Linked DNA regions of Arcticibacter tournemirensis. The protein of the gene in region 1 interacts with the protein of each later gene in a pairwise test. Links are inferred from orthologs where the notes say so. Each region holds a gene or a part of one and is shown in the gene's direction. Other genes may lie near its edges.

Region 1 (3,179 bases):
TTTCGGTTTTATTGTTTGTTTGCAGGACAATGGAGAAAGCGCCTTTTATCATCGTGAGGCTTTGGCAAAGACTAAAGATTCTGTACTTGAACCCGTTCAGTTCGAAGAAATCTGTGCGCGGTTCTTTTATTCAGCATATCTGTTTAACCGGCTGCCCGAGTACTCTGTATTGTCAACTGCAGAATCGATGTATATCGAGGCGATGCCGCTTCGGATTGCAAGTAAACCGGTTTATGACGAATGGCAGGTGAAAACATACGCGCAAGTCCTCGAGAACTTTTGGAAACCGTGGGGCTATACCTTATTTGAAATTATCAAGGATCCCGACAACCCGCTCAGTTTCCTTTGATTTTTGCTTATCCTAAGCCTAGCTGCCTGATGAAATACGCTACGATCTGGGGGTATAGAATGATGGTAATAATTATACCCGAAAGGGCGCCAAAAAAATGAGCGTCATGATTAATATGGCTCGACTGACGTGATGCATAGGCACTATAGAAAAGATACGCAACGCCGAATAATACTGCATTCATCGGAATGAAAAATACAAAAAGGGTTGCGCCTGGATTGAAAAGAATAAAGCTGAATACCACGGCAGAGACAGCGCCGGATGCTCCCAGGCTGTTATACCCATAATGATCTTTATGCTTTAAAATAGTACTTAAGTCGCTTAAGGCCAGGCTGACAATATACAGGACACCAAATTGCCAGTGCCCTATCATTCTTTCGAGCTGAAAAGCAAAAAAGTAATAGGATAACATATTGAAGAATAAATGTCCCCAGTCCTGATGTATCAGCCCGCTTGTAAAGATGGAATAAATACGCGATCCCCGGCTTACGCTGTAAGGATGCAACATGAACTTTCCATAAATGCCCGGATTTGAGAAGGCATATATACTTGTTACTAATGTAAATATAAATATGATACTAGCTACCGGTGTTTGACTGATAAATTCTTGCATAAGGCCGAAAAGTACGAAAAATGAATGGCAATTTTAAACCCGGTTTTCAATCCGTACTTTTACATACTATTATAAAACTGGATTCACAATGGACAACATAAAGAATTATTCGTTTACTGTTTTGGATAGGTTTATGAAGTATGTAACTATAGATACTCAATCTGATCCCTATTCCGAAACCACGCCATCTACAGAAAAACAAAAGAACCTGGGCCGGTTGCTGGTTGAAGAACTTCAGCAGATGGGAATTGCCGATGCTGAACTGGATGAATATGGGTACGTTTATGCTACCGTTCCTTCAACGACAGAAAAAGATGTGCCTGTGATTTGCTTTTGCTCGCATATGGATACCTCCCCTGATTGCAGCGGAGCTGGTGTCGTCCCTCTTATTCACAGGAATTACCAGAAGCAGGATTTGATTTTGCCCGATGATCCTGCGCAGGTATTAAGGCTTAAAGATCATCCGGATCTTAGGAGTCAGATGGGCAATGATATCATCACAGCCAGTGGTACAACTCTTCTGGGAGCTGATAATAAAGCAGGCTTAGCCGAGATTATGGACGCCGCGAATTTTCTTATCAGCCATCCTGAGATTAAACATGGCACGATCAGGCTGCTGTTTACCCCTGACGAAGAAATCGGCCGTGGTGTGGATAAGGTCAATCTGGAGAAGCTGGGAGCAAAATATGCTTATACCGTGGATGGCGAAACCTGTGGTTCTGTGGAGAATGAAACATTTTCTGCAGATTATGCGCTGCTTAAGGTTAAGGGGGTGAGCGCTCATCCCGGATTTGCCAAGGGAAATATGGAAAGTGCGCTCAAAATAGTATCTGAGATCGTATCCTTCCTTCCTAAAGATCGGCTTTCGCCTGAAAGTACCAGCGATAAAGAAGGTTTTATCCATCCTGTCGCTATACGGGGAACAGTTGAAGAGGCAAGTGTTGAGTTTATTCTGCGAGACTTTGATGAAAAAGAACTCGTGAATCACGAGCGAATACTGAAAGCAATTGCGGAGGAAGTATTGGAAGGCTATCCCAATTCATCGTTTACTCTGGAGGTAAAAGAACAATACCGGAACATGAAGCTGGTACTGGACGATCATCCGGATGTTATCCGGTTTGCTGAAGAAGCGATACGAAGAGCCGGCCTGCAACCGAAGCGGCAGAGTATCCGCGGAGGCACAGACGGATCACGTTTATCATTTATGGGCTTGCCCTGTCCTAATATTTTTGCGGGTGAGCACGCCTTTCATGGAAAGCAGGAGTGGGTATCTGTACAGGATATGCAGAAGGCTGTGGAAACTATAGTTAATATCGCAATTGTCTGGGAAGAGCTAACTCTTTAAGGCAACCAGATTAAAAAGAAACCCCGGGTATCGGTCTTATTGATATCATAGGGCTACCGTTTTTTGTATAAATATTGTTACAATAGAATGCATAGACTCTTAGTATTGTTCATAAACGAGCGATACTAAGAGTCTATTTTGTTGTATATCAGTCACTGGCAAAAACAGGTTCAGCATTAAAATAGAATCGTTCGTCGCAATATCAGGCCTGTAAGTATCTTTATTGCTAAACGGTGAAAATAAGTTTTAAACTTGGAGCCATAATCTCTGTCTTACTGTAACGCTAAACGCACACACAATTAGTCCAATACATAATATGAAGAATTTAATCGCTTTACTGTTGTTTCTGGGGGCTCCTGCTTTAATCTATGGCCAGGTAGGCCGCGAAGTAAGCGGAACAATAAAAGATTCCACCGGAAACAGTGTAATAGCAGCAACCGTAAAACTAATATCATCTAAAGATTCCCTTTTTACACGTACAGACGTTGACGGCAAGTTTGTATTCAGAAATGTTCAGTCATCCCAGTTTCTGCTGAGTGTAACCAGTCTTGGTTATCGGGGATTCAATCAAAGATATCTGTTTAAAAATGCCACTAGCCCTTTAAAACTGGACCCTATAACACTTAAAAGCCAAAGTAATTTGCTGAACGAGGTTATCGTTTCAGGCACTGCACCTGTAACAATTAAAGAAGATACAGTTGAGTACAGGGCCAGCGATTATCCTGTGAGAGAAAATTCGGTAGTAGAAGATGTAATTAAAAAGTTGCCGGGGGTAGAGGTAGACAAAGATGGAAATGTAACTACCCAGGGAAAAAGCATTACCAGGGTGCGCGTGAATGGAAAAGATTTCTTTGACGGTGATTTAAAGACGG
Region 2 (3,332 bases), 2.0 Mb from region 1 along the record:
TACTTCACATCCATTCTATACAGGCAAAATGAAATTAGTAGATACTGCAGGACGTATCGATAAATTCCGTAGCCGTTACGCTAAGAAGTAAGAAAAAATATAAGAAATATTTTGAAAGTCCCGGTGAACAGCCGGGACTTTTTTTATTTTTGCCCTAAATGACCATTATTCTATTTGACGATTCAGTACGTGAGAGTTTGTTACCTTTAACATTTACACGTCCTGTTGCAGCGTTGAGGGTTGGAATTCTTACTATTGCCGAAAAGTGGGCCGAATATCTTCAGGGAGACATTGCTTATCTTACAGCCGATTATTTGCAGGAAAAATTCAGGTTAAGTATCTCCAGTCAGAATATTTTTATAAATGGCTCTGTTTGTCCTGATGACGCTTTGCTTGAAGCTGTCAGTGGCCTCAGGGAAGGTGAAGCTTTAAGACAAAATGACGTACTTATAGCAGTGAAATTTAATGAGCATGATGCCCGTGATTTTCATCTGAATATCGCCGGTATTAAAACGATAAATTACACATCCGATCTAACCAGAATTGTATATCCTGAAGACGTATTTCTGAAGAACGAAACAGAGCTTCGCAGAGACTTTAAACTCCTTTCGGGTAAACGGCCTTCGGGCAATCTTAGTTCAACGAATACTATTCTTGGAGATAATATCTTTGTCGAAGAAGGCGCCGTAGCAGAATGCAGCACCTTTAACACATTACAGGGGCCTGTCTATCTTGGTAAAAATTCTGAAGTATGGGAGGGATGTATGATTCGCGGGGCTTTTGCACTTTGCAATAACTCGCAGGTGAAAATGGGCACTAAGATCTATCCGAAAACAACAATAGGGCCCTATTGCAGGGTGGGAGGAGAGATCAATAACGCGGTTATTCAGGGTTATTCTTCAAAAGGTCACGAAGGTTACCTGGGAAACTCGGTAATAGGGGAGTGGTGTAATATAGGAGCAGACAGCAATAACTCGAATCTTAAAAACAATTACAAAGAAGTGAAACTCTGGGACTACAGCACCCTGAAGTACCGGAATACAGGTTTGCAGTTTTGTGGCCTGATTATGGCTGACCATTCTAAATGTGGTATCAATACCATGTTTAATACAGGTACGGTCGCTGGAGTTTGTGCCAATGTCTTCGGTGCGGGCTTTCCTCCTAACTTTGTTCCCGATTTCTCGTGGGGCGGGCAGCAGAAAATGGAGACGTACTTTCCTGAGAAGGCGATGGAAACTATCGGAAGAGTGTTTCTGAGAAGAAACAGGATATTTGATGATACTGAAAAACAAATCCTTGCAAAAGTATTTGATCTTACTAAACAATATAGAAATTTTTAACAATTAAACGATGAGAAAAAAAATAGTAGCCGGCAACTGGAAAATGAATATGGATTACACATCAGGTGTAAGTTTGTTTTCTGAAGTGATCAATATGGTAAATGATGAAGTTCGCGGAGAGCAGGAAGTAGTAGTTTGTCCCCCCTTTGTTCACCTGCATAGCCTGGCCCAGCTCGCTAATCAGAATGTAAAGATCAGCATCGGCGCACAAAACTGTCACCAGGCAGAATCGGGTGCATACACCGGCGAAGTGTCGTCTTCAATGATTCAATCTGTAGGTGCAAAGTATGTGATCCTGGGGCATTCAGAACGCCGTCAGTATTTTGGTGAAACGAATGAATTGCTGGCAAAGAAGACAGACGCTGTTATTAAGACCGGATTGCTTCCCATTTTTTGTATTGGTGAAACGCTGGAAGAGCGCAATAACAATATCCACTTTGATGTTATTAAAAGGCAATTAACCGAAGGCGTATTTCATCTTGGTGCAGAGGACTTTGCAAAAGTAGTTCTTGCTTATGAGCCGGTATGGGCAATAGGTACGGGTGTTACTGCCAGCAAAGAACAGGCTCAGGAAGTACACGCGTACATAAGAAAGCAAATTGAAGCCCGTTATGGAGATGCTGTAGCTGAGAATACAACTATTCTTTATGGAGGAAGCTGCAATCCGAAAAATGCTCCTGAACTGTTCTCTCAGCCTGATATTGATGGAGGGCTTATAGGTGGAGCATCTCTTAAATCAAGGGATTTTACAGATATCGTAAAAGTTTTCAATAAATAACATTGGACTATTTCGAATTAAAGTTCACAATAGACTCGAAAGAGGACTTTCATCGTGACCTGCTTCTCAACGCTGTTGCAGAAGCAGGTTTCGATACTTTTGAGGAAACTCCTCTTGGGTTTAATGCCTATATATCTTCAGAGAAATATAACCAATCGCAGCTAAATGCACTATTGGAGCCTTTTGAGGATATGTTTGGCTTTTCGTACGTGGAAGGATTAATACCTCAGAAGAACTGGAACGAAGTATGGGAAAGTAATTTCGATCCTATCACCGTTTCAAACCAGTGCTATATCAGGGCAACTTTCCATCAGCCGCATCCAGAATATCCTTACGAAATAGTTATTGATCCTAAGATGGCCTTCGGCACAGGGCATCACCAGACAACAGCTATGATGATGGAGTTTATGCTGGAGGCGAATATACAGGGTAATACGGTGCTTGATATGGGATGCGGAACGGGAATTCTGGCTATTCTGGCCCGAAAGATCGGTGCAGCATCAGTAACTGCTATTGATTACGACCCTATTTGTTACGAGAGCACCATTGAAAATGCTGCGTTAAATAACATTAGTGGAATAGAAGTTCTTTGTGGCTCGAAAGAAATGATACCGGATAAAAAGTTCGATATTGTTTTTGCAAATATTAACCGCAATATACTTCTGGACCAGTTTGAGCGTTATGCAGATGCGGTAAAAGCTGGAGGTGAACTGTTTATAAGCGGGTTTTATGAGGTTGATTGCCCCGTGTTACTCGAAGCAGCCGATAAATATTCTTTTGTATTTACTGCCAAAAAGCAGTTAAATGACTGGACTTCTCTTAAACTTTTAAAGAAGTAAACATCTTTACTTAAAATAGAAAGTTTTTCTTATTGATTGATTTATGCGAATACATTTTATTGCTGTTGGCGGAAGTGCCATGCATAATCTGGCTATTGCCTTAAAGCAGAAGGGCCATGTTATAACAGGATCGGACGATGCTATTTATGAACCTTCCCGGACTCGTCTGGAGAAATACGGCATACTACCCGCGAATATGGGCTGGTATCCTGCAAATATTACCAGTGATATCGATGCTGTTATTTTGGGTATGCATGCACGCGCCGATAATCCTGAGCTATTGAAAGCCAAAGAAATGGGATTGAAAGTATACTCTTATCCGGAATATATTTTTGAGCAATCGCGTGATAAAGTGCGTGTTGTGATAGGAGGAAG

Evidence for each region.
Region 2: the proteins of pepT (region 1) and tpiA interact in binary tests that used the Escherichia coli proteins (3 or more experiments, as listed by UniProt). The link is inferred for Arcticibacter tournemirensis from one-to-one orthologs.

The regions. Positions count from the first base shown.
Region 1 is NZ_VFPL01000001.1:94,288-97,466, reverse strand. What follows is about bases 334-3,178. They hold pepT (peptidase T), read left to right. Parts: upstream 334-1,050; coding sequence 1,051-2,307; downstream 2,308-3,178. Other genes in these bases: BDE36_RS00440 (outer membrane beta-barrel protein), read left to right, coding at 2,624-3,178; BDE36_RS00450 (rhomboid family intramembrane serine protease), read right to left, coding at 357-962; BDE36_RS00455 (hypothetical protein), read left to right, coding at 334-349. Also shown: more of BDE36_RS00455, read left to right, coding at 1-333; more of BDE36_RS00440, read left to right, coding at 3,179-3,179. UniProt on the Escherichia coli protein: Cleaves the N-terminal amino acid of tripeptides.
Region 2 is NZ_VFPL01000001.1:2,139,927-2,143,258, forward strand. What follows is about bases 237-3,234. They hold tpiA (triose-phosphate isomerase), read left to right. Parts: upstream 237-1,350; coding sequence 1,351-2,118; downstream 2,119-3,234. Other genes in these bases: BDE36_RS09040 (putative sugar nucleotidyl transferase), read left to right, coding at 237-1,340; prmA (50S ribosomal protein L11 methyltransferase), read left to right, coding at 2,121-2,957; BDE36_RS09055 (UDP-N-acetylmuramate--L-alanine ligase), read left to right, coding at 3,001-3,234. Outside these bases: BDE36_RS09035 (type B 50S ribosomal protein L31), read left to right, coding at 1-91; more of BDE36_RS09040, read left to right, coding at 159-236; more of BDE36_RS09055, read left to right, coding at 3,235-3,332. UniProt on the Escherichia coli protein: Involved in the gluconeogenesis. Catalyzes stereospecifically the conversion of dihydroxyacetone phosphate (DHAP) to D-glyceraldehyde-3-phosphate (G3P).